DNA from 4 places in the Micromonospora sp. NPDC047707 genome. Region 1 is predicted to be linked to each of the others. Evidence: riboswitches for the same ligand, from Rfam matches in the RefSeq annotation. Region 1 holds a riboswitch; each other region holds the start of a gene.

What was found. Region 1 has a riboswitch for cobalamin ahead of AB0873_RS11420 (CbtB domain-containing protein). Riboswitches for the same ligand answer to the same signal wherever they lie in the genome.
Region 2: linked by a shared signal. The riboswitch ahead of AB0873_RS11990 (ribonucleoside-diphosphate reductase subunit alpha) and the one ahead of AB0873_RS11420 (CbtB domain-containing protein) in region 1 are both predicted to bind cobalamin.
Region 3: linked by a shared signal. The riboswitch ahead of AB0873_RS17370 (cell wall anchor protein) and the one ahead of AB0873_RS11420 (CbtB domain-containing protein) in region 1 are both predicted to bind cobalamin.
Region 4: linked by a shared signal. The riboswitch ahead of AB0873_RS17360 (peptidase) and the one ahead of AB0873_RS11420 (CbtB domain-containing protein) in region 1 are both predicted to bind cobalamin.

The regions. Positions count from the first base shown of each region.
Region 1 covers NZ_JBEYSU010000008.1:25,315-29,470, reverse strand. The annotation lists gene AB0873_RS11435 (DUF899 domain-containing protein) at 1-587, shown strand, start outside; gene AB0873_RS11430 (bile acid:sodium symporter family protein) at 740-1,636, shown strand; gene AB0873_RS11425 (DUF2071 domain-containing protein) at 1,724-2,461, shown strand; cobalamin riboswitch at 2,565-2,725, shown strand; gene AB0873_RS11420 (CbtB domain-containing protein) at 2,757-2,975, shown strand; gene AB0873_RS11415 (CbtA family protein) at 2,993-3,742, shown strand; gene AB0873_RS11410 ((2Fe-2S)-binding protein) at 3,743-4,156, shown strand, end outside.
Region 2 covers NZ_JBEYSU010000008.1:160,303-164,458, reverse strand. The annotation lists gene AB0873_RS11995 (ribonucleotide-diphosphate reductase subunit beta) at 1-217, opposite strand, end outside; gene AB0873_RS11990 (ribonucleoside-diphosphate reductase subunit alpha) at 253-2,646, opposite strand; cobalamin riboswitch at 2,767-2,985, opposite strand; gene AB0873_RS11985 (OsmC family protein) at 3,103-3,546, shown strand; gene AB0873_RS11980 (cellulase family glycosylhydrolase) at 3,824-4,156, shown strand, end outside.
Region 3 covers NZ_JBEYSU010000014.1:48,779-52,934, forward strand. The annotation lists gene AB0873_RS17365 (hypothetical protein) at 1-347, shown strand, start outside; cobalamin riboswitch at 435-573, shown strand; gene AB0873_RS17370 (cell wall anchor protein) at 711-2,165, shown strand; gene AB0873_RS17375 (hypothetical protein) at 2,162-3,073, shown strand; gene AB0873_RS17380 (CbiQ family ECF transporter T component) at 3,066-4,156, shown strand, end outside.
Region 4 covers NZ_JBEYSU010000014.1:44,449-48,604, forward strand. The annotation lists gene scpA (methylmalonyl-CoA mutase) at 1-900, opposite strand, end outside; gene AB0873_RS17355 (methylmalonyl-CoA mutase family protein) at 900-2,756, opposite strand; cobalamin riboswitch at 2,879-3,017, shown strand; gene AB0873_RS17360 (peptidase) at 3,113-4,156, shown strand.

The DNA of each region.
Region 1 (4,156 bases):
GGTTCGCGGGACCGGACGGGCCGGTACGGCTCCGCGACATGTTCGAGGGACGACGGCAGCTCGTCGTCTACCACTTCATGTTCGACCCGAGCTGGAGCGAGGGGTGCACGAGCTGCTCGTTCCTGGTCGACAACCTGGGCCACCTCGCGCACCTGCACGCCGGTGACACCACGTTCGTCGCCGTCTCCCGCGCGCCGCTGTCGTCCATCGCTGCGTTCAAGGCCCGCATGGGCTGGACCTTCCCCTGGTACTCGTCCCACGGCAGCGACTTCAACTACGACTTCCACGTCACCCTCGACGAGGCGGTGGCGCCGGTGGCGTACAACTACAAGGACCGCGCGACCCTGGAGCGGGAGGGGCTGGCGCACCACCTGCACGGCGAGGCGCACGGGCTGAGCGTCTTCGTCGCCGACGCGGACGACCGGGTCCTGCACACCTACTCGACGTACGGCCGTGGTCTCGACGCGGTGCTCACCACCTACCACTACCTGGACCTGACCCCGCTGGGCCGGCAGCGGTACGTCAACGAGTTCCTCCACCACGACCGGTACGAGGGGGTCACCGCGGACGCCGGGCACTGCCACTGACGGCACGCCGGCCCGGCCCGGCCAACCGGCCGGGCCGGGGCCGCCGGCCCGGGCCGGCGTCGCGGAGTGCGCACATCACGAGGTGACGGTCGCGCCGCCCCGGTGTGACGATCCGGGGGTCGTTCGCCTACCGCGATCAGGAGGCCACCGCCATGAGTACCGGCTTGTCGATCGTGCTGTTCCCCGTCGCCCTGGGCATCGTCATGCTCGGTCTCGGGCTCACCCTCACCGTGGACGACTTCCGCCGCGTCGTGACCTACCCCCGGGCCGTCCTCGTCTCCCTGGTCTGCCAGATGCTGGTCCTGCCGGTCATCTGCCTGGGCCTGGTGGTCGCCGCCGGTCTGCGCGCGGAGCTGGCGGTCGGGATGATGCTGCTCGCCGCCTCGCCCGGCGGCAGCACGGCCAGCCTCTACAGTCACCTGTTCAAGGGCAACGTCGCGCTCAACGTCACCCTGACCGCCGTCAACTCGGTGCTCGCGCTGTTCACCCTGCCCCTGATCGTCAACCTGTCCGTGGCCGCGTTCATCGGCTCGGACAGCTCGATCGGCCTCCAGTTCGACAAGGTTCTCCAGGTGTTCGCGCTGGTCCTCATCCCGATCTCGATCGGGATGGCCGTCCGCCGGCACCGTCCCGACTTCGCCGCGCGCATGCAGCGCCCCGTGAAGATCCTCTCCATCGTGGTCCTCGTCGTGGTGCTCACCGGCGCGGTGATCGGCATCAAGGACGAGCTCGCCGCCACCGTCGGCGCCGTCGGCCTCGTCGCCCTGCTGTTCAACCTGGTCAGCCTGGCCATCGGGTACGCGGCGCCGCGCCTGTCCGGCGTCGGGCACCGGGAAGCCGTCGCGTCCTCGTTCGAGATCGGCATCCACAACGCGACCCTGGCCATCACGATCGCGCTGAGCCCGGCCCTGCTCGGCAACAACGACATCGCCATGCCGCCGGCCATCTACGGCACCGTGATGTTCTTCACCGCCGCCGTCTTCGGATTCGTCGCCGCCCGCCGTCCCCACGCCGACGCCACCCACCGGCAACGGACCACGGCGGCGTGATCCAGCCGGCAACCGGTCCCGCCGCCTCGCGGTGGAGCCGGCCGGCACGGTACGTCCCGGCGGTCCCACGAAGGGCAGGATGGACGTGTGGACATCGAGCCAATCGACTGCGCGCCCGAGCAGGCGTTTCCGCGAGCGATCCTCCGGCAGCGCTGGGAGGATCTCACCTTCCTGCACTGGGCGGTCGCACCGGATCTGGTGGCACCCCTGCTGCCGCCCGGCACCCGACCGGACACGGTGGACGGTTCGACCTACGTCGGTCTGATCGGCTTCCGCATGGTGGGGCTGGGCCTGGGCCGAGGGCCGGGGGTGCCGTACTTCGGCACCTTCTGGGAGACCAACGTGCGGCTGTACTCGGTCGACGACACCGGCCGGCGTGCCGTGGTGTTCCGCTCGCTCGACGCGTCCCGGTTGGTTCCGGTGCTGGTCGCCCGGGCGACACTGCGGCTGCCGTACCTCTGGTCGGCGATGCGCCTAACCCGCGACGGTGACCGTCTCACGTACCGGCTCCGGCGCCGCTGGCCCGGTCCGGCTGGCACGACGAGCCGGATGGCGGTCCGGGTGGGCGAGCGGGTCGTCGACCCGACCCCGCTGGAGCACTTCGTCACCGCCCGGTGGGGTCTGCACACCCGGGCGTGGGGCCGCACCCTGCACCTGCCGAACTGGCACCCCCGCTGGCCGTTGCACCGGGCCGAGCTGCTGCATCTGGACGACGAGCTGGTCACCGCCGCCGGGCTTCCGCCGCCGACGGCGCATCCGGTCAGCGTGCTCTACTCGCCGGGTGTCCCGGTCCGGTTCGGCCCACCGGTCGGCCTGCGGAGCTGACCGTCACGGCCCCGCCGGGTCGGCGTCGGCCGTCGGCTCCGCGTGGGCGAGGAGAGCGGCCAGCTCGGCGGGGGAGTGGGGTCGGGCCCTCAGCGGTCGGCGAGGCCACAGTTGACATTGTGGCGTCGCCGACCGTAGCGTCCGGGGCGACGATGTGTGCGGAAGCCGGTGCAATTCCGGCACGGTCGCGCCACTGTGACCGCGTCCACCCCGTAGGCAAGGGGTGACGCGGAAGTCAGACCCGCCACCGTCACCGGAACCCGTTGTGGGACGCGTGATCCCGAGGAGGTTGCCCGTGTCCAGCCCGTCTTCCGCCCTGCCCCGCCCGGTCACCCCGCCCGTCGCCATTCCGTGGCGTGAGCTGCAGCCGTGGCTGCTCTTCGGCACGGTGCTGGCCCTCGTGCTGCTCTACTTCGTCGGCACCGAGCAGGGTGTCTTCCAGGTGGTCAGCGGTGCGAACGTGCACGAGTTCCTGCACGACGGCCGTCACCTGCTCGGCTTCCCCTGCCACTGACGGGCGGGTCCGAAACCATGCTGTCACCCCGCGCCCTGCTCGTCCGCGGCATGCTCGCCGGCCTCGCCGCCGGACTCCTGGCATTCGTGTTCGCCCACTTCGTCGGTGAAGGTCCGATCGACCAGGCGATCGCATTCGAGGAGGCCAACGCCGCACCGGAGCCGGCCGTGGCCGGCGAGCCGGAGGGCATCAGCCGGACGGTGCAGAGCACCGTCGGCCTGCTCACCGCGTCGCTCATCTACGCCGTCGCCCTCGGCGGGATCTTCGCGATGGTGTTCGCCGCCGCCTACGGGCGGATCGGTCGGTTCGGCCCGCGGGCGACCGCGGTGCTGGTCGCGCTCACCGGGTTCGTGGTGGTCGCGCTGGTGCCGTGGCTCAAGTACCCGGCCAACCCGCCGGCGACCGGCGACCCCGACACCATCGGTCGACGCACCTCGCTGTTCTTCCTGGTGATGGTGATCGCGCTCGCCGGGGTGGCGCTCGGCGGATACCTCGGCCGAGCGCAGGTCGCCCGGCTCGGCACCTGGAACGCGGGCCTCGTCGGAGCCGGCGCGTTCGTCCTGGTCGTCGGGCTCGCGCTGGCGCTGCTGCCCTCGATCGAGGAGGTCCCGGAAGGCTTCTCGCCGATCCTGCTCTGGAACTTCCGGCTGGCGTCGCTGGGTACCCAACTCGTCGTGTGGACGACGCTCGGCCTGGTCTTCGGCCTGCTGGCCGAGCGGGGCGCACGCCTGTCGCGGCAGCCGGTGCCCGTGGCCGCCGGCCGGTAGGTGGCAGCGCCGCCGCGACCGCCGTCCGAACCACGCGACGCCCGGCAGGCGCTGGCGGCGGCCTCCGTGCTGGGCCCCTTCTTCGCCTGGTCCCCGTGGTTCGACCGGGCGGGCTGGCGGCCACTGACCGACCTGCTCGACGGCGACGTCCTCGCCGAGCGGGTGGACGCGGCGGCCACCACGCTGCGTACGCGGTGCGATCTGCCGGCGGACGCCGTGCCGGTGCGCGTCGTCGCGTCGGTCACCTTCCTGGGCCTGGCGGCGCGGCTGGTGTCCCCGCCGCTCGGGGCGGCTGTCGTGGGTGGTGCCCTGCCGATCGCGGGCCCGGAAGACCTCTGGTGGCGTCCACCCACAGCCGGGCCCTGGCCGCTCGCGCACGGCCCGCTCGACGTGCTGCCCACCGGCGACCTGGAC
Region 2 (4,156 bases), 130 kb from region 1:
TGTTGGCGACGATCGTGTCGCCGGTGGCGAAGAACGCGACCAGGCGGGACACCAGGTGCTGCTCGGCGGGGGAGAGCCGGGCCAGATCGGCGAGGTCGGAGTGCAGGTCGACCTCCTCGACGGTCCAGGTGTTCCTGATCGCGTCCTTGAACCGGTCGAAGAAGTGCGGGTAGCGCATCGGGCGCAGGGTCAGATCCATGCCGGGGTCGAGCAGCATGTGCCGGGTGCCGGTACGGGGTTCGGACGTCGTGGTCACTGGCAGGCCTCGCAGCTCTCGGGGTTCTCCAGGGAGCAGGCCAGCGCCTCGGCGTCGGCGGCGACGACCGGAGGCGCGACCGCCGTGGGCGCGACGGCGACGGTGGCCTGCTGGATCCGCGTCGCGGGACGCGAACGCAGGTAGTAGGTGGTCTTCAGCCCGGACTTCCAGGCGTACAGGTACATCGACGACAGCTTGCCGATGGTCGGCGCCCCCATGAACAGGTTCAGCGACTGCGACTGGTCGACGTACGGTGCGCGGGCGGCGGCGAGGTCGATGAGTGCCCGCTGGGGGAGTTCCCAGGCGGTGCGGAACAGTTTCCGCACGTCGGTGGGCAGGTCGGTGATCCCCTGCACCGATCCCTCGGCGCGCTTGATCTGGTCGCGGATCTCCGGCGTCCACCGTCCCCGTGCCTTCAGCTCGCGGACCAGGTACGTGTTGACCTGGAGGAACTCGCCGGACATGGTCTCGCGTTTGAACAGGTTGGACACCTGCGGCTCGATGCACTCGTAGCAGCCGGCGATCGAGGCGATCGTGGCGGTCGGCGCGATCGCGACCAGCAGCGAGTTGCGCAGGCCGTGCGCGGCGATCGCCGAACGCAGCGCCGCCCACCGCTCGGTCTGGGCGGGTTCGACACCCCACAGGTCAGGGTGCAGCTCACCGCGGGCGGCGCGGGTCTCGGCGTACGCGGGATGCGGGCCGAACCGCTCCGCCAGGCCGGCCGACGTCTCCAGGGCGGTCAGGAAGATCTCCTCCTGTACCCGGGTGGACAGCTCCTTCGCCTCGGCCGAGTCGAACGGCAGGCGCAGGGTGAACAACGCGTCCTGCAGGCCCATCAGGCCGAGCCCGACCGGCCGCCAGCGCGGGTTCGATGCCGCGGCCTGGTCGGCCGGGTAGTAGTTGATGTCGATCACCCGGTCGAGGAAGACCACCGCGGTGCGTACGGTCGAGCGCAGCTTCTCCCAGTCGACCCCGTCCCCGGTGACGTGCGCGCCGAGGTTGACCGAGCCGAGGTTGCACACCGCGGTCTCGGTGTCGCTGTTCACCTCGAGGATCTCGGTGCACAGGTTGGACAGGTGGATCGTGTTGCCCGGCACGCCGGTCTGGTTGGACAGCCGGTTCGACGGGTCCTTGAACGTCATCCACCCGTTGCCGGTCTGCGCCAGCGTCCGCATCATCCGCCCGTACAGGTCCCGGGCCTTGACCGTCCGGACCGCCTTCTTCTCGGCGATCCGGTAGGCGGCGTCGAACTCCTCGCCGTACAGGTCGGGCAGCTCCGGCGCGTCGGAGGGGTCGATCAGCGACCAGTCGCCGTCCGCCTCCACCCGGCGCATGAACTCGTCCGGGATCCAGTTGGCGAGGTTCAGGTTGTGCGTACGCCGGGACTCCTCCCCGGTGTTGTCCCGCAGCTCCAGGAACTCCTCGATGTCCGGGTGCCACGGCTCCAGGTAGACGCAGGCCGCCCCCTTGCGACGGCCGCCCTGGTTGACCGCCGCGACGCCGGCGTCGAGGGTCTTGAGGAACGGCACGATGCCGTTCGACCTGCCGTTCGTGCCGCGGATCAGCGCGCCCCGGCCGCGTACCCGCGACCAGGCGATGCCGATGCCGCCGGAGAACTTCGACAGCTTCGCCACCTGGTGGTACCGCTCGTAGATCGAGTCCAGCTCGTCCCGTGGCGAGTCGACCAGGAAGCAGGACGACATCTGCGTGTGCCGGGTGCCCGAGTTGAACAACGTGGGTGAACTCGGCAGGTACGCCAGCGACGACATCAGCCGGTAGAAGCGGATCGCCTCGCCCGGCGTCCCGGACAGCCCGCAGGCCACCCGTAGCAGCCAGTACTGCGGCGTCTCCACCACCAGCCGCGACTCGGGGTGGCGCAGCAGGTAGCGGTCGGCGACCGTGCGCAGCCCGAAGTACTCGAACCGCAGGTCACCGACAGGGTCCACGGCGTCGTCGAGCTTGCGGGCGTTGCGGGCCACGAACGCGGCGGTGTCGTCACCGATCAGGCCCAGCCCGTGGGCGTACCGGATGGACTGGCTGAAGCTCGCCACACCCTGCCCGCGGACCTCCTTGTCCACGTACGCGGCCAGCAATCGCGCCGCCAGTTTCGAGTACTGCGGCTCCTCGCCGATCAGCTCCGCCGCCGTCTGGATCGACAACTTGTCCAGCTCCGCGGTCGTCGCCCCGTCGTAGAGACCACTGATCGTCTTCGTGGCGACCCGCAACGGGTCCACCTCGTCCAGGTCGGCCACCCACCGCTCGACCGCCTTGACGATCTTGTTGACGTCCACCGGCTCGGCGTCGCCGTTGCGTTTGCGGACCTGCATCACCTGCCGGCGCGGCTCCGGTGCGCCCGCGCCGGACGCGAGCCTCTCCTGTACGACCGTCATGACCTCTCCTCGCGCTGTCTCCGATGGCCCTCGGACGCGGGAGAACGCCAACGGACCCGACGGACGGCAGGCCCGGCTGCTGGCGTCGGTCGTCCCGCGCGACCTCCGACCGCCGCGCGCACAGGCGCACGGCGCGCTGGCAGGTCTTCGGACTCGCGGGCCTGACCGGGGTCGCCGGTCGCCTACTGGCCGTCGCTTCCCAGGCCCGATCAGGCCCAGTGCTCGATGACGGCGGTCGTTCCCACTCACCGCTGCGGGGCAGCCCCGGACTCGCACCGGGTTCCCTCTTGCCTCGACCGCCCCTGCGGGAACGGCCGAACCAGCTGCGGGGAACACCATATATGCCGACACCGTCGAGCAAGCAACACTAGATGTCGCGTCGGCGTGTCAGCTTCGTCTCACCCGATCATCCACCTCTCCCGGCGGCCACCGGCCCGGTTGGGTAGCGTCCCGGTCATGAGTGAGGACACCTTCCGCTCCGTCGAGATCGAGCGCACCAGCGTCGGGCGGTACGTCGCGCGGAACGTCCGCGGCGGATCGCTGCCGATGGGCGCGGGTGAGGACGCCAGCTTCACACCGGTGGAGCTGCTTCTGGCGGCCATCGGCGGTTGCACCGCGATCGACGTGGACCACATCACCAGCCGCCGCGCCGAGCCGACCCGGTTCACCGTCAAGGTCAGCGGCGACAAGGTCCGGGACGAGACCGGAGGGAACCGGATGCGGAACCTCACGGTCGAGTTCACCGTGGAATTCCCGATGGACGAAGACGGCGACAAGGCGCGTGCGGCGCTGCCCCGGTCGCTGCAGCAGTCGCACGACCGGCTCTGCACCGTCTCCCGTACCGTCGAACTCGGCACCCCCGTGTCGACCGTCGACGCTTCCGGCCGAGCCGGGAACTGACGCTACGGCCGCCCGGGACATCGCGGCTCGTGGTTGCTCCCCCGGGACACCGGCCGGTGACACGGTGGGGGGAGCGGCTCTCCGCGTTCCTTACCGCAGTTGCGCGTGGCCCTGCTGGCGCTCGCCCGCCATCACGGACCGCCGGTGGACGAGGGCGACCTCAACCGCCCGTTGCCAGAACATTTAAGTATGTTTATAGTTCGATTGCGGTAGGCCGAGGCGCCGTCCCGGCGTCGACCGCGCGAGCTGTTCGGGCGACGTCTCCACCGGAGGACCTGTGAAGCTGAACGTCAGGAATCTCGTCCTGGCGGGCGTCGTCGCGGTCATGGCGGCGGTCCCCGTGGCCGTCGGCGCCACCGCGGCCGCGGCGGCCACACCGACCGCGACCTTCGTCAAGACCTCCGACTGGGGATCTGGTTGGGAGGGCCGGTACACCATCACCAACCGGGGCGGCAGCACCCTCGACTCCTGGCGCGTCGAGTTCGACCTGCCGGCGGGTACCAGCGTGGGCTCGTACTGGGACGCGTTGATGACCCGGGACGGGCAGCACTACAGCTTCACCAACCGGTCCTGGAACGGCACGCTCACTCCCGGCACCTCGGTGACGTTC
Region 3 (4,156 bases), on a different contig from region 1:
CCGTGGTCGTCGACTTCGCCGCGCTCGGCGGCGGCGTCCAGGTCGCCTGCGCCCCGGGGGACCCGGCCACCGGCCTGGCCGCCCTGCAGGGCGCCGGCTTCACCGTCACCGGCACGAAGCGGTGGGGGTTGGCCTTCATCTGCCGGATCAACGGCAAGCCCACCGCCGCGACCGAGCCGTGCGTCAACACGCCGCCGGCCACCGCGTACTGGTCGTACTGGCACGCCCCGAGCGGCGGCGCCTGGTCCTACAGCACCTCCGGCGCGACCAGCTACAACCCGGCGCCGGGCAGCGTCGAGGGCTGGTCGTTCGGCGCGGGGGCCCCGCCGAGCATCGCCGCTCCCTGAGGCGCCGGCACCAGTGGTGTGACCAGCGGCGCACCGGGTGCCGGCCGCCGCTCTGGCGTCGTCGCGCGCTCGGGCGGTACGGTGTCGGCACCCCGGTGCACGCCGGGCACACAACTGCATACGTCCCGTGCGGGGGGAAGCCGGTAGAAGCCGGCGCTGACCCGCAACCGTGAGCGAACAACCTCTTCGCGAGCCGGAATGCCCCGCCCGGGACGAGCGGCTTCCACTGTCGAGGTCTACAGGGTGAAGTCCGGGCCGCCGAGGTCCGTCCACCCCCGCTCACCGCAGCAACGCGGAGCGGGGTGTCATTCCTCGGGGTGCTTTCCGGAGCCTTCACCGACCGCTCTGCGAAAGGCACCCCTCATGCCCCTGTCCCGGCGTCTCGCCACCGGCCTCGGCGCGGCCGCGGCGACGACTCTCGCCGTGATCGCCGCCGCCCCGCTGACCGTGGTGGCGGCACCCGCCCCGGCCCACGCAGCCGCCGCCCGCGACGCCGCGTCCTGGCTGGCCGACGAGTTCACCGACGGGTCGCTGCCCGGCCCGTTCGGCGGCCAGGACTGGGGCCTGACCATCGACGGCATCCTCGCGATGTCCGCCACCGGCGTGGCCACGCCGACCCGGCAGGCGGCGACCGCGCAGGTCGCGAAGCACGTGCGGTCCTACAACAGCTACGACGACTGGGGCATCGAGGGCTTCACCGACGGCGGGGCGACCGCGAAGCTGCTCTACGCCGCCTCCGCCGCCGGAGCCGATCCCACGGATTTCGGCGGATTCGACCTGCGGGCGGAGACCCTGTCGCTGATCGCCGGAGCGGACGCCGGACACCAGCGGGGACGGATCACCAGCCGCACCACCGCCGACAGCGGCCCGGACGCCAGCAACACGTTCGACCAGTCCTTCGCCGTGCTGGGCCTGGCCCGCAGCGGCGACGTGTCACCGGACACCGTGGACTTCCTCATCCGGCAGCAGTGCGCGGCGGGCGGTTTCCGGCTCTACCCGGACACTGCGGAGGGACCCTCGCCGTCCTGCGACGAGCAGCCGGACGCCACCCTCGACGTCGACTCGACCGCGATGGCCGTGCAGGCGCTGCTGGCCGCCGCCGAGGACGGCGCCACCGGCGCGGCCGACGCGGCGCGCAAGGGCGCGGACTGGCTGGTGGCCCAGCAGCACACCGACGGGTCGTTCGGTGGCTCGGGACCGACGACCGGCGCGAACTCGAACAGCACCGGCCTGGCCGGGCAGGCCCTCGCCGCCGCCGGACGCGACGCCGAGGCCGCCCGGGCCGCAGGGGCGCTGACCGCGCTGCAACTGACCGCGGCGAGCGGCGGCTCAGCCGCCACCGACGCGGGCGCCATCGCCTACAACACCGACGGGCTCACGACCGCCGTCGCGACCGGGATCGCCGACACCGACCGGGACCAGTGGCGCCGGGCCACCGCCCAGGCCCTGCTCGGGCTCGCCCAGGTGCCACTGGGCCGGATCGGCCTCGACCCGCCGCCCACGTCCCCGGAGCCCACCCCGACCGGCACGGCCTCGCCCACCGCCACCGCGTCCCCCACGCCCACCGGATCGCCGACGCCGACCGGCACTGCCACCACCAGCCCGACGCCGAGCGCCACCGTGACCAGCCCGTCGCAGACGCCCTCCCCCACCACCGCAGCGCCGACCACCGCCGCTCCGAGCACGACGCCGGCCGCCCCCGGGCTGGGCGGGCTGCCGACCACCGGCGCGGCGATCACCAGCTACGTGCTGATCGCACTGCTGCTGGTCGGTGGTGGTGTGGTGCTGCTCGTGCTCGGCCGGCGGCGGGCGACATGAATGTCCGGGCCGCCCGTGGGCTGATCGTCGCCCTGGTCGCCGCCGGCGCCGTGGTCGCCCCGGGCACGCCGGCGTCGGCCGCCGGGTCCGCGGGCTTCTGCCCGGACGCCTCCGGGGTGACCGTCGTGGTCGACTTCAACGAACTCGGCGGCGGGACGGTGGTGCGCTGCGCGCGGGGCGCCCAGGCGACCGGTCTCGCGGCGCTCAAGAACGCGGGCTTTCAGATCACCGGCACGCTGCGCTGGGGCGAGGGGTTCATCTGCCGGATCGAGGGCAAGCCGTCGGCCGAGTCGGAGAAGTGCGTCGACACACCGCCGGCCAGCGCCTACTGGTCGTACTGGCACGCTCCGAACGGCGGAAGCTGGACGTACAGCGACAAAGGGGTGCTCAACCGCAAGCCACCGGCCGGCAGCTTCGAGGGCTGGTCGTTCTCCCTCAACCGCAACGCCAACAACGCGCCGCGTCCGGGGATCGCGCCGAAGCGGCCCGCACCTCCACCGCCACCACCCGCGTCGCCACCGGCCCCGCCCCCTCCACCACCACCCGTAGGTGGCGGGCCGGTGGCGCCACCACCGGCAGGAGGGGCCGTGGCACCGCCGCCGGCCGGCGGCGGCCGACCCGATGAGCCCGGCCAGCCGAACCACACCTCCGGCCCCCCGACTCCCGCCGACACGTCACCGGCCGCCAGCACGCCGGGCATGGCGGCACCGGACGCGACGCCGAGTGCTGCCACCGGCTCGGCGCCGACGGGCTCACCCGACGAGTCCGTGGTGACGGAGGTCGCCGCGCCCCGCGACGGCGGTGGTCTGCCGCTGGGCACGGTGGCCGGGGTGCTGCTGCTGGCCGTGCTCGCCGCCGGTGGCCTGGTCGCCGCTCGGCGACGGCGCGCCGCCGACCCGGATGCCTGACGCCCCGGTCGAGCGTTCGCCGGCTGTCGACGCTGGTCGGCAGCCGGCCAGGTGGCCGGCGGCACGGCTGCCTCGGGGGCTGCACCCGGGCGCATGGTGGCTGTGGTCGCTCGGCCTCGCCACAGCGGCCAGCCACACCACCAACCCGCTGCCGCTGGCCCTGCTCGTCGCGGTCGCCGCGCTGGTGGTCGTCCGCCGGCGCGGCGACGCCCCGTGGGCGCTGGCGTTCCGCATGTACGTGTGGCTCGGTGTGGTGATCGTGGCGATGCGGGTGGTGTTCCGGATCGTGTTCGGCGGCGGGCAGGGCGAGCACGTCCTGGTCCGGTTGCCGGAGATCCCGCTGCCGGCGTGGGCGGCGGGCATCCGCCTGTTCGGGCCGGTCGCCGCCGAGCAGGTCCTCGGTGGGCTCTACGACGGGCTACGGCTGGCGACGATGCTCATCTGTCTCGGGGCCGCGAACGCGCTGGCCAACCCGAAGCGGCTGCTCAAGGCCGTACCCGGGGCGTTGTACGCGGTGGGCACGGCGGTGGTGGTCGCGCTGTCGGTCGCCCCGCAACTGGTGGAGAGCGTGCTGCGGGTCCGCCGGGCGCGACGGCTGCGCGGCGCGTCCGGGCGGGGCATGCGGGCGCTGCGGGGGATCGCTCTTCCGGTGCTGGCCGATGCGTTGGACCGGTCCCTGGCCCTCGCGGCGGCGATGGACTCGCGCGGCTACGGCCGTACCGAGGCGGTGCCGGCCGGGCAGCGGACTGCCACCGGGACGCTGGTGCTCGGCGGACTGGTCGGCGTCTGCGCCGGCACCTACGGGCTGCTCGACACCACCGGACCTGGCTATCTGGGCCTGCCGATGCTCCTCACCGGCCTGACCGCGGCCGTGGCCGGCATGCTGCTGGCCGGCCGCCGGGTCCGCCGCAGCCGCTACCGACCGGACCACTGGCGTCCCGCCGAGCTGCTCGTGGCCGGCTGCGGGATGGCCACGGCCATCCTGACCGTGCTCGCCGGCGAGGCCGACCCGGAGCTGCTCTACCCTCCGGTCAGCCCGCTCACCTGGCCCGAACTGACCCCGTTGATGCTGCTCGCCGTCGC
Region 4 (4,156 bases), on a different contig from region 1:
CATGAAGAAGTTCATGCCGATCGCCCAGAAGAACGACAGCCTCGGCGCGAACGCGTCCACGTCCAGCCCGGCGTCGCGTCCCGCGCGCAGGTACTCCACCCCGTCAGCGAGGGTGTACGCCAGCTCCAGGTCGGCGGTCGCGCCGGCCTCCTGGATGTGGTAGCCGGAGATGGAGATGGAGTTGAACCGCGGCATCCGCGCCGAGGTGTAGGCGAAGATGTCGGAGATGATCCGCATCGACGGCTGCGGCGGGTAGATGTACGTGTTGCGGACCATGAACTCCTTGAGGATGTCGTTCTGGATGGTGCCGGAGAGCTGCTCCGGTGCCACCCCCTGCTCCTCGGCCGCGACGATGTAGAGCGCCAGCACCGGCAGCACCGCGCCGTTCATCGTCATCGAAACGCTCATCCGGTCCAACGGGATGCCGTCGAAGAGCTGCCGCATGTCGTAGATCGAGTCGATCGCCACCCCGGCCATGCCCACGTCCCCGGCGACCCGCGGGTGGTCGGAGTCGTAGCCCCGGTGCGTCGGCAGGTCGAAGGCGACCGACAGTCCCTTCTGACCGGCGGCGAGGTTGCGCCGGTAGAAGGCGTTCGACTCCTCGGCGGTCGAGAAGCCCGCGTACTGGCGGATCGTCCATGGCTGGGTGGTGTACATGGTCGGGTAGGGGCCGCGCAGGTACGGGGCGACACCCGGGTACGTGCCGAGGAAGTCCAGCCCGGCCCGGTCGTCCGCGGTGTACAGCGGCGCTACGCCGATGCCCTCCGGCGTCTGCCAGCTCAGCGCGTCCGGCTCGCCGCCGGTCTCGGCGCGCACGGCGGCACGCCACCGACCGAGGTCGGCGCCGGCGAGCGGATCGCCGAGCTCGATGCCGGAGAAGTCGGGAATCCGAGCGTCCATCACGCCACCCCCAGGTCACGCAGCGTCGTCTCCAGCACCGCCACGGCGTCGCAGCCCGCGTGCAGGTAGTCGTCCACACCCGGATGGCCGCCGGGCCGGCCGGCCAACCACACCCGGACCGCGCCCGCCTCAGCCAGGGCACGCGCCACCGGCTCCGCGGACTCCGCATACGAGCGGTCCGAGGAGCAGAGGCAGGCGACCGTCGCACCGCTGGCGGCGAACTCGGCGGCGAGCCGGGCCGGGTCGTCGTCGCCGGCCGGCGGGCGGACGGTGGCGATCCCACCGGCCGCGAAGAGGTTCGCGGCGAAACCGGCCCGCGCGTTGTGCACCGCCGGCGGGCCGAGGGTGGCCAGGAACACCGTGGGCCGGCCGCCGGTCGCCGCCGCCTGTGCGTCGGCCCGGTCCCGCAGCGTCTCGTACGCCTCCGCGTACCGGTGCCGGGGCAGCCCGCCACCCGGCCCGGTTGGCGCGGGCGGGCGGACCGGCAGCCGCTCCTCCAGGTTCGGGAACTCGCTGACACCGGTGAGCGGATCCCGGCGGTGCGCCAGGTTCTCCGTCCGTCGCTGCCACGTCGCGGCGAGCCGGTCGGCGACCAGGCCGTTGTCCAGCGCGGCGCCCATCCCGCCGGCCCGCTCGATCTCGGTGAACCACGCCCAGGCCGCCCGGGCCAGTTCCTCGGTGTACCGCTCGACGTACCACGAGCCGCCGGCCGGGTCGACCACCCGGCCGACGTTCGCCTCCTCCAGCAGCAGCGACTGCGTGTTGCGGGCGATCCGCCGGGCGAAGCCGTCCGGCAGGCCGAGGCAGGCGTCGAACGGCTGCACGGTCACCGCGTCAGCGCCACCGACCCCGGCGGCGAAGCAGGCCAGGGTGGTGCGCAGCATGTTCACCCACGGGTCGCGGGCGGTCATCATCGCCGTGGAGGTCACCGCGTGCTGGCGCTGCGCGCCCGCCTCCGGCGCCCCGCACACCTGCGCCACCCGGGCCCACAGCCGGCGGGCGGCACGCAGCTTCGCGATGGTGGCGAACTGGTCGGCGGTGGCCGCGTACCGGAACTCCAGCTGCCCGAGCGCGGCCGGCACGGCCAGCCCGGCGTCGGTCAGCTCGCGCAGGTACGCCACGCCGGTGGCCAGCCCGCAGCCGAGTTCCTGCGCGTCGGAGCCGCCCGCGTCGTGGTAGCCGGTCGCGTCGACCGTCATCGCCCGCAGGCCAGGAAATCCGGTCGCGCACCGGCGGGCCCACTCGCCGGCCGGGCCGTCCCATCGCTGCCCGGTCCGCGCCCGCCACCCGAGCGGGTCCACGCCCAGGTTGCCCCGCACCTCCGCGGCCGGCACGCCAAGCTCCGCCAGCAGTGCGAACCATTCCGGCACCGCCTCGACCGTGGCGGCACCGGCGTCCAACACCACCCCGGCCAGATCCAGGTAGACACCTTCCAGCGCCGCCGGCAGCCCGGCCACCGGCACGCCGCCCTCGCCGAGCACCAGCCACAGCGACGTGGCACCGTTCTCCAGGTCGGCGCGGACCGCCTCGCCGGTCGCCTTCGGGTCCGGGTCGGCGTGCCGCTGCCGGACGTCCCACCCCGCCACCACGGCGCCGGTCGCCCGCCCGCCCCGGGTGTACGGGAACAGCCCCGGTGGGCCCGGGAACGGAGTCGGATCGTCGGCCGTGTACAGCGGCGCGAGTGCCAGGTCGTCGTACCCCCGGCGAGCCAGCAGCTCCTCGACCGCCTCGGGCGGGGTGTCCTCGCCGGCGAGGCCGGCCTTGCGCAGCACCCCGAGGGTCAGCCGCTGCCACTGCTCGTGCGGGGCGGCCGGGAAGTCGGCGGCGAGGCGAAGCGTCTCTGACGGCACCGTCATGCCGGGATGGTAAGGGCGGACGGGCGGGACGTCGTCGGGATGTGACAACGTCAACTCCGCCTGCCGTCACGTCGCGTGTCCGCCTGATGGCTGATTGACATCGTCGTTCGCGTCGGACCAGACTGGCGCGACAACTCAACGAACGCGTGTGTGTGCGGGGGAAGTCCGGTCGAAGTCCGGCGCTGGCCCGCAACGGTAGGCCGTCGAGGTGCAGACACCCGGCGGCAAGCCCGAATACCCGGCGTACGCGCGAATCCGCTTCCCACCCGTCGTGGCCCACGGGTCGGAGTCCCGGCCGACCGCGCTACGGCGGTCGTCCGGGTTCTGACGACCACCGGGCCGGAAAGGCGCTTCCGATGGTCGTACGCCTGAGCCGGCACCGCCTGCTCGCCCTGCTCTGCGGCGTGCTCGCCGCTCTCACCCTCGCCACACCGGCCTCCGCCGCACCCGAGCGGGCCGGGGTCAGCCGCCCCGAGGCCGCCGCCGGCTGGCTCGCCCGGCAGCTCGTCGACGGGGAACGCTTCGAGGTGGTCTTCGACGGCGTCGCCTACCCCGACCAGGGGCTGACCCTCGACGCCGTGTTCGCCTTCGCCGCCGCCGGCGTCGCCGACGACTCCGGCGCGCGCGCCCTCGCCTGGGTCACCCGGCCGTACATCCGCGACGGCTACCTCGGCGACGGCACCACCGAGGCGTACGCCGGGGCGACCGCCAAGCTCGCCCTCGCCGTCGACGTGCGCGGCGGTGACCCGACCGACGTCGGCGGACTTGACCTGATCGCCCGGCTGCGCTCGCTGCAGTCGCCCAGTGGACGGTTCACCGACCGGTCCGCCTTCGGTGACTACAGCAACGCGTTCAGCCAGTCCTTCGCGATCCTCGCCCTGCACCGCACCGCGCAGGGTGTGCCCGCGGCGGCGGCCGCCTGGCTGGCCGGTACCCGGTGCCCCGACGGCGGTTACCCGGTGCTCCCTGCTCAGCCGGTCTGCACGTCCGACGTGGACGCCACCGCGATGGCGGCGCAGGCGCTGCGCGCCGCCGATCGGCCGGCCGACGCCGCCGCCGGGCTGCGCTGGCTGGTGTCCGTGCAGGGCGCCGATGGAAGCTTCGCCAACGCGGCCGGCACCCCGAACGCCAACAGCACCGGGCTCGCCGCGCAGGCGCTGCGCGACGGCCACCGGCCGCTGGCCTGGGCGCGGGCTCGCGCGTTCCTGGCCGGGCTCCAGGTCGGCTGCCCCGGCGCGCCGGCCGACCGGGGCGCGGTCGACTTCGACGGTGGCGCCTTCGACCCGGACACCGCCGCCCGCGCCACCGCCCAGGCCGTCCTCGGTCTGACCGGCACCGGCTACGCCCGGTTGTCCGCCGCCGGTGACGCTCCCGGCGCCCCCGTCCCCGCCTGCCCGTGA